Regions from separate parts of the Vibrio ostreae genome, predicted to be linked through region 2. Evidence: predicted binding sites of a transcription regulator. Region 2 holds the regulator's gene; the other holds the start of a gene.
What was found. The regulator CRP, encoded in region 2, controls carbon source genes, mostly activating them, when cyclic AMP is high. The targets are predictions, from matches to a motif close to TGTGANNNNNNTCACA.
Positions count from the first base shown of each region.

Region 1 (3,425 bases), 1.6 Mb from region 2:
GGTACAAAGTGCTTGTATTGAAGGGGCCAAGGCCCCTGATTTCTTTTAAGTTAACAGGCCGGTCTTTAATTGTTCCACAAACTTGTTAGTTGATTCACAAAACGTTTAGTTGATCCATAAAACGTTTAGTTGATTCACCCTCTTTTTAATTGACTTATCAGGTCAGAAATGGATAACGGCTGATATTCATGGCAAAAACCATCGCACAATATATTGTTTCATTCTTACTGATTTTTCTCTGCCTGCTGGCAGGTACCAATCTGCAGAGCTGGCTGGAAGTCTCTATTCCGGGCAGCATTATCGGCATGCTGATTTTATTCGGCCTGCTGGCCAGCGGCCTGGTACCAGTCGCCTGGGTTAAGCCGGGAGCCAACATCTTTATTCGCTATATGGTTCTGTTGTTTGTACCGGTCAGCGTCGGCTTAATGGTTCACCTTGATATGCTGGCCGCCAATATCTGGATCATTCTTGCCAGCGCCATCGGCGGCACAACGCTGGTCATAGTCACACTGGGATTCATCCTCGATCGACTACTAAAAAAAGGTAAAAAATCATGTGGTTAATCGTTACGATACTGGTTTTCTTCTTTGCCCGCTGGGTCGCAAAGAAAGCGCGTTCTCCTTTTGTGAATCCGCTTTTAGTCTGTATTGCCATACTTATCCCACTGCTACTGACGTTAAAAGTCCCCTTTGATACTTACTATGCTGATAACCGTTGGATCAGCTACCTGTTGCAACCTGCGGTGGTCGCACTGGCATTTCCGCTTTACGAGCAGCTGCCACAAATCCGTGCCAACTGGCGTATCATTACACTGGCCTGCGGGATAGGCAGCGTGATGTCGATGCTCAGCGCCAGCTTGATCGCAGTTTATATGCACGCTGACATCACTTTAATTGCCGCCTTAATGGCCAAATCGGTGACAACTCCCATTGCAATGGAAGTGGCCAGCAATCTCGGTGGTGAGCCGTCGGTTGCCGCTATCATGGTCCTGCTGGTTGGTTTGTTTGGTGCCATCATGGCCTATCCAATCTACAACCTGCTCAATATTTCCCATCCTATCGCCAAAGGGCTGACCATGGGCACGGTTTCGCACGCGCTCGGGACTGCGACCTGTGCGGAGAAAGATCCCCGTGATGCAGCATTCAGTTCTTTGGCACTAGTGGTCTGTGGTGTCATCACTTCGATTCTGGCGCCGACCGTTTTCAGCCTGGCGCTCTGGCTGTCCAACCTCTAACGTTATTCTCTGGCCACTGCTCATACTCTCTTCACTCGCCCGGCCTTCTCTCACAGAGGCCGGGCTAGGCTGTTATGCCTCGCTGCAATCGATACCATGTGTGACGTCACTCTAATTATGAAATATTAAAATACGTTACATTTATTTAAGTGATATTGATCACATCCATTTGGTGTCAGTTGCCTAAAATACACTTCAATACACCAATAAGGATTGAGTATGAAAAGCCGTATTGAACAGGCGCTGGCAGGCATGCCACAACCCGTCAGAGAATATCTGGCTCCGATTGTGCTGGCTGATGACTTTGACGCGACTTTGTCTTCCGATCAATTTGACCAGTTACTTACCATCGCGGAAATGAGCGATGCCGAACTGCGTGTCGCCTTACTGCCACTAGCAGCTGCATACGCCTACGTGCCAATTTCGGAATTTTATGTCGGTGCGATCGTGCGCGGTCTGTCCGGTCGCCTCTATTTCGGCGGTAACATGGAGTTTTCAGGCGCACAACTGAACCAGACCATTCATGCAGAACAAGCAGCCATCAGCCATGCCTGGATGAAAGGCGAAGAAGGATTGGCTGATGTCACCGTCAACTACAGTCCCTGCGGCCACTGCCGTCAGTTTATGAATGAGCTCAACACGTCGCAAACACTGACAATTCAGTTACCGGAACGCGAAGAAAAGTCACTGCAATACTATCTGCCTGAATCGTTCGGCCCTTCAGATCTTGGCATTAAGTCCGCTCTGATGGCCAAAGTTGACCATGGCAAAGTCAGCGACGAAGATGATACGTTACTGCAACACGCTCTCCGTGCACTGAATAGCAGCCACGCGCCTTACACCAACAACCTGAGTGGTGTAGCACTGCAAACTCAAAACGGGCATGTTTATCTGGGTTCATATGCAGAGAATGCGGCATTCAACCCCAGCCTGCCACCACTTCAGGTTGCTCTGATTCAGGTTCGCATGGCCGGCGAAGAGTTTGAGCAGATCCAGGCTGCAGCCCTGGTTGAAATGAACTCAGGTCGCATCAGCCATCTGGCCGCAACCCAGTCAACGCTGGAAGTCATCCATCCTGATATCCCAATGACCTATCTGTCACTGGACTGAAGCCATAACTCGTCTTCAATGGATAAACACATTTCAGGACGACATCGCCGCTAGCAAAAAGCCAGACTTGAAGTCTGGCTTTTTCTGTTTTACTTGGCTTAAACTGAGCCGCTCACTTCTCTCTCGGCTACTGTGAGCCGAACGTCTGCAGGGTCTGCTCTGTACCATCGGCTTGTACAAGTAATAACCCAGAATTTCATCTCACTCATCTAACATTCAGGATTGTTATCCAGCACGACGACCTGAACCTAAAAGCCTGATAGTTTTAAACATCGTCATCACACATGGCGCTATCGTCAGCACTGAAGAAAAGGATTTCTATGTTTGCGCAGGTTGTTAGTATTCTCTTTCCTGTTATGGCCCTGGTTGCGGTCGGGTTTGCCATCGGCTATTGGCTCAAACCCGACTTTCGCCCCATCAACCGCATTAACATGGATGCCTGTCTGCCGGCCCTGGTGTTCTCATCGCTCTCGACCATGCCGCTCAGTGACGGGCAGTTGCCCTTAATTTATGCTTCTCTTATTGCGGTACTGGTACCGGGTCTGCTGATGGTGCCGATTTGCCGTCTGGGTGGCTGGAATTTTAAAGCCTGGGCGCCGCTGCATATGTTTCGTAATAGCGGGAATCTGGCTATTCCACTCTTTACATATACCTTCGGTGATGCCGCACTCTCTTCGGCTGTGCTGCTGTTTGTGGTTTCCGCGTGCCTGCACATCAGTCTGGGGCTGGCTCTGCTCAGCAAAGGCGGTTCGCTGCGCCAGATCCTGACCGCACCGGTATTTATTGCCGCAGCCACCGCAATGGCTTTGAATCTTACTGGCAGCCAGGTTTGGTCACCGCTGCATGAAGCAACAGCACTGCTTGGCCAGGCTGCGGTGCCCGTGATGCTGCTGTCGCTGGGTTCGCAAATGACGAATCTGCGCTTGTCCGGATTAAAAGTCGGCGTCATTGCAACCCTGCAGTCACTGGTTACCGGCGCGATTGCGTTTGCCTGTATCTACTATTGGGTCCCCTTACCTCAAATGCAGTTGCAGATGATGGTGCTCTTCACCATGTTGCCTCCCGCGGTAATGAACTATCT
Region 1 is NZ_CP076643.1:1,272,139-1,275,563, forward strand. Features, by position in the region: gene KNV97_RS11880 (CidA/LrgA family protein) at 189-563, shown strand; gene KNV97_RS11885 (CidB/LrgB family autolysis modulator) at 554-1,234, shown strand; gene cdd (cytidine deaminase) at 1,454-2,344, shown strand; gene KNV97_RS11895 (AEC family transporter) at 2,665-3,425, shown strand, end outside.
Region 1: the regulator CRP is predicted to act here: its motif matches at 1,383-1,398, upstream of cdd (cytidine deaminase).

Region 2 (3,425 bases):
GTTCGGGCCGTTGCTGCAGGTAGTGCGTTACCACGGCCTTGAGCAGGCTGTTGCGCTGGCCAATGATACCCAGTTTGGTTTGTCAGCCGGTCTGGTCAGTACCGATGACAACGAGTGGCAGTATTTCGTCGACCATATTCGTGCCGGTATTGTTAACCGTAACCGGCAACTGACCGGCGCGAGCGGAGATGCGCCGTTTGGCGGGCCGGGTGCGTCCGGTAACCTGCGTCCGAGTGCCTACTATGCCGCCGACTACTGCGCTTATCCGATGGCTTCGATGGAAGGGTCTGCGACCGAGCTGCCGGCGACGCTCAGCCCGGGCATCGAACTGTGAGTTCAGGGGCTGGCCAAGTGCCGGCCCGGTAGTTGCTATCACTGTGCCGCCCTGTCGGGTGGTGAACGCTAATGCACGCGCTGGCGTGCTGATAAGGAGGCGTTATGACGCCAACAGATCTGTTTCAATCTCTGTGGAATGATTACATTGACCGTCTTTGTCCTTCGGCGGACAAAGTGCATCAGTTGCTGGAAGAAGACGAAGCACTGATCAATGACCATATTGCCCTGCGTACCTTCAATCTGGCGCCATTAGGCCTGGAGACTCTTGCCCGGCCGTTTATCGAGCTGGGTTATCAGGCGTGCGGCGAGTATCTGTTTGAGAGTAAAAAACTGGTGGCCAAACATTATGAGCATCCGGATCCGTTGCAGCCGAAAGTGTTTATCAGTGAACTCAAAGTGGCAGAGTGCTCAGCGCAGTTGCAGGCCATTGTACAGGGGCTGGTGGCTCAGGTTGATGAGCGTCAACTGACGGGCAGTGATTTTCTCTTCGGCGGGCGCTTATGGGAGTTAAGCTACGCGGATTATCAGGTGCTGGCCGCTGAGAGCGAGTATGCCTCCTGGCTGGCAGCACACGGTTATGGTGCCAACCATTTCACCGTCAATGTCAATCAGCTCAAGCATCTGCATGAAGTGCAGCAGGTTAATGATCACCTGCGCCAGGCCGGATTTACCATCAACGAATCGGGCGGCGAAGTAAAAGGGTCGCCGCAGGTATTGCTCGAACAGTCCTCGACCATGGCGGATAAGGTTGAGGTGCGTTTTAGTGAGGGGAGCTATACCATCCCGGGCGGTTTTTATGAGTTCGCCAAACGTTATCCGCTGCCGGATGGTAAGTTGTACACCGGCTTTGTCGCGGCCTCGGCCGATAAGATTTTCGAAAGTACAGACAGCCGCTAGAGAGCCTGCTTGGTACCCTAAGCTCAATAATTAGGTACCTTGAGCTCAATAATTAGGTGCCGTGAGCTCAATAATTAGGTATCTGAAAGTAATCACCTGGTGTCCTGAACGCTATAAAAAAGCCACCGCGAGGTGGCTTTTGCAATCTTGTCTATTTGCCGTATGGGCTTAACGCGTGCCGTAAACCACGATGGTTTTACCGTGCGCAGAAATCAGGTTCTGCTCTTCCAGCATCTTCAGGATACGGCCAACGGTTTCACGTGAACAGCCGACAATCTGACCGATTTCCTGGCGGGTAATCTTGATTTGCATACCATCCGGGTGGGTCATCGCATCTGGTTGTTTCGCCAGGTTCAGCAGAGTCTGCGCGATACGGCCCGTTACGTCCAGGAACGCCAGATCGCCTACTTTTTGGCTGGTGACTTGCAGACGGCGCGCCATCTGACCAGAAAGACGCATCAGGATATCAGGGTTAACCTGAATCAACTGACGGAATTTCTTGAACGAAATTTCAGCCACTTCACAAGGAGATTTGGCACGAACCCAGGCAGTACGCTCTTGGCCTTCTTCAAACAAGCCAAGTTCACCGATGAAATCACCTTGGTTCAGGTAAGACAGAATCATCTCCTTACCTTCTTCATCTTTGATCAGTACCGCAACAGAACCTTTAACGATGTAGTACAGGGTTTCTGCTTTTTCGCCCGCGTGAATCAGCGTGCTTTTTGAAGGGTACTTATGAATGTGACAATGGGAAAGAAACCACTCTAGTGTTGGGTCGGTTTGAGGTTTACCTAGAACCATAATATCTCACTTCCTCTGCAGGGTACGCTTGCTGCTATCCATATTTTAGCGAAGCCTTATTCAACGGATTCTCTAGAATAAGAGGACTTTATTATTGCTGCAAGTTATCTTGTGTTTCGGTTTAGAATAGTATCCTTTTTCCAACACGATTTCTTGACTTTAATCGTGTTGGAGACCGGATAATGTACGCAAAACTGTGCCCATGATCACGGTATGAAAAGTAAGCGACAGCCTCAGCCGATTTTTCCTGATTCTATCAGTTGTTCCAGCAGTGGCCGTACGATCAGCTCCATCGCGAAGCTCATTTTACCGCCCGGAACCACGATGGTGTTGTGGCGTGACATAAACGAGCCGTCAATCATCGCCAGTAGGTAGGGATAGTCGACATTTTTAATCCCGCGCACCCGGATCACCACAAAACTTTCATCCAGGCTCGGGATGCCTTTGGCGTTGAGCGGGTTAGAGGTATCGACCGTCGGTACGCGCTGGAAGTTGATGTGGGTGCGGGAAAACTGCGGTGTGATGTAGTTGAGGTAGTCATCCATCGAACGCACGATGGAGTCCATCACCGCTTCACGTGAGTGGCCGCGGTCGCGGGTATCACGCACGTATTTCTGAATCCATTCCAGGTTGACGATAGGCACCATGCCGATCAGAAAATCGACATGCTGAGCGACATTGATGTCACCATCGACGACTCCGCCGTGCAGACCTTCGTAGAACATGATGTCTGAGTTCTGTGGCAGATCCTGCCACGGGGTAAAGGTGCCCGGCATCTGATTGTAAGGGACCGCTTCGTCAAAGGTGTGCAGATAACGGCGAATCTGGCCGGTACCGGACTTACCATACTGACGGAAGAAGCCTTCCAGCGCGGCAAAATCGTTGGCCTGAGGGCCGAAGTAGCTGATATGGCGCCCTTGCTCCCGTGCTTTACGGATTTCGACGTCCATCTCCGGACGGGTAAAACGGTGAAAACTGTCACCTTCCACCCAGGCCGGCCGGATGTCCATCATATTGAACATCTTGCGAAAGGCTTCTGAGGTGGTGGTGGTGCCCGCGCCCGATGAACCGGTCACGGCAATAATTGGGTGTTTCGCTGACATGACAGACCTTGTCTCTGATTCCTTAACGAGGCTGTGTAATTTCACAGCCTGAGTCGAAACACTATAGCACGGAAACGGTGAGCGGGTGATGGCTTAAGCGCGGTTGGTTTTGATATCGACCGTTTCATGCAGTTCAGAGTAAACAATTACCGCATCACCGCGCTGCAGCTGGGATCTGACCTGATCGACTTTATCCTGCAGCGAAACTTCTTGTGCACCGTAGTCGGTGCCTTCACGTAACACGAATTCGCGGATCAGGCTGTCTAACGTGTCGGGGTCAATTTGTTG
Region 2 is NZ_CP076643.1:3,059,417-3,062,841, forward strand. Features, by position in the region: gene astD (succinylglutamate-semialdehyde dehydrogenase) at 1-334, shown strand, start outside; gene KNV97_RS20210 (DUF1338 domain-containing protein) at 439-1,233, shown strand; gene crp (cAMP-activated global transcriptional regulator CRP) at 1,402-2,034, opposite strand; gene KNV97_RS20220 (phosphoribulokinase) at 2,268-3,137, opposite strand; gene KNV97_RS20225 (YheU family protein) at 3,231-3,425, opposite strand, start outside.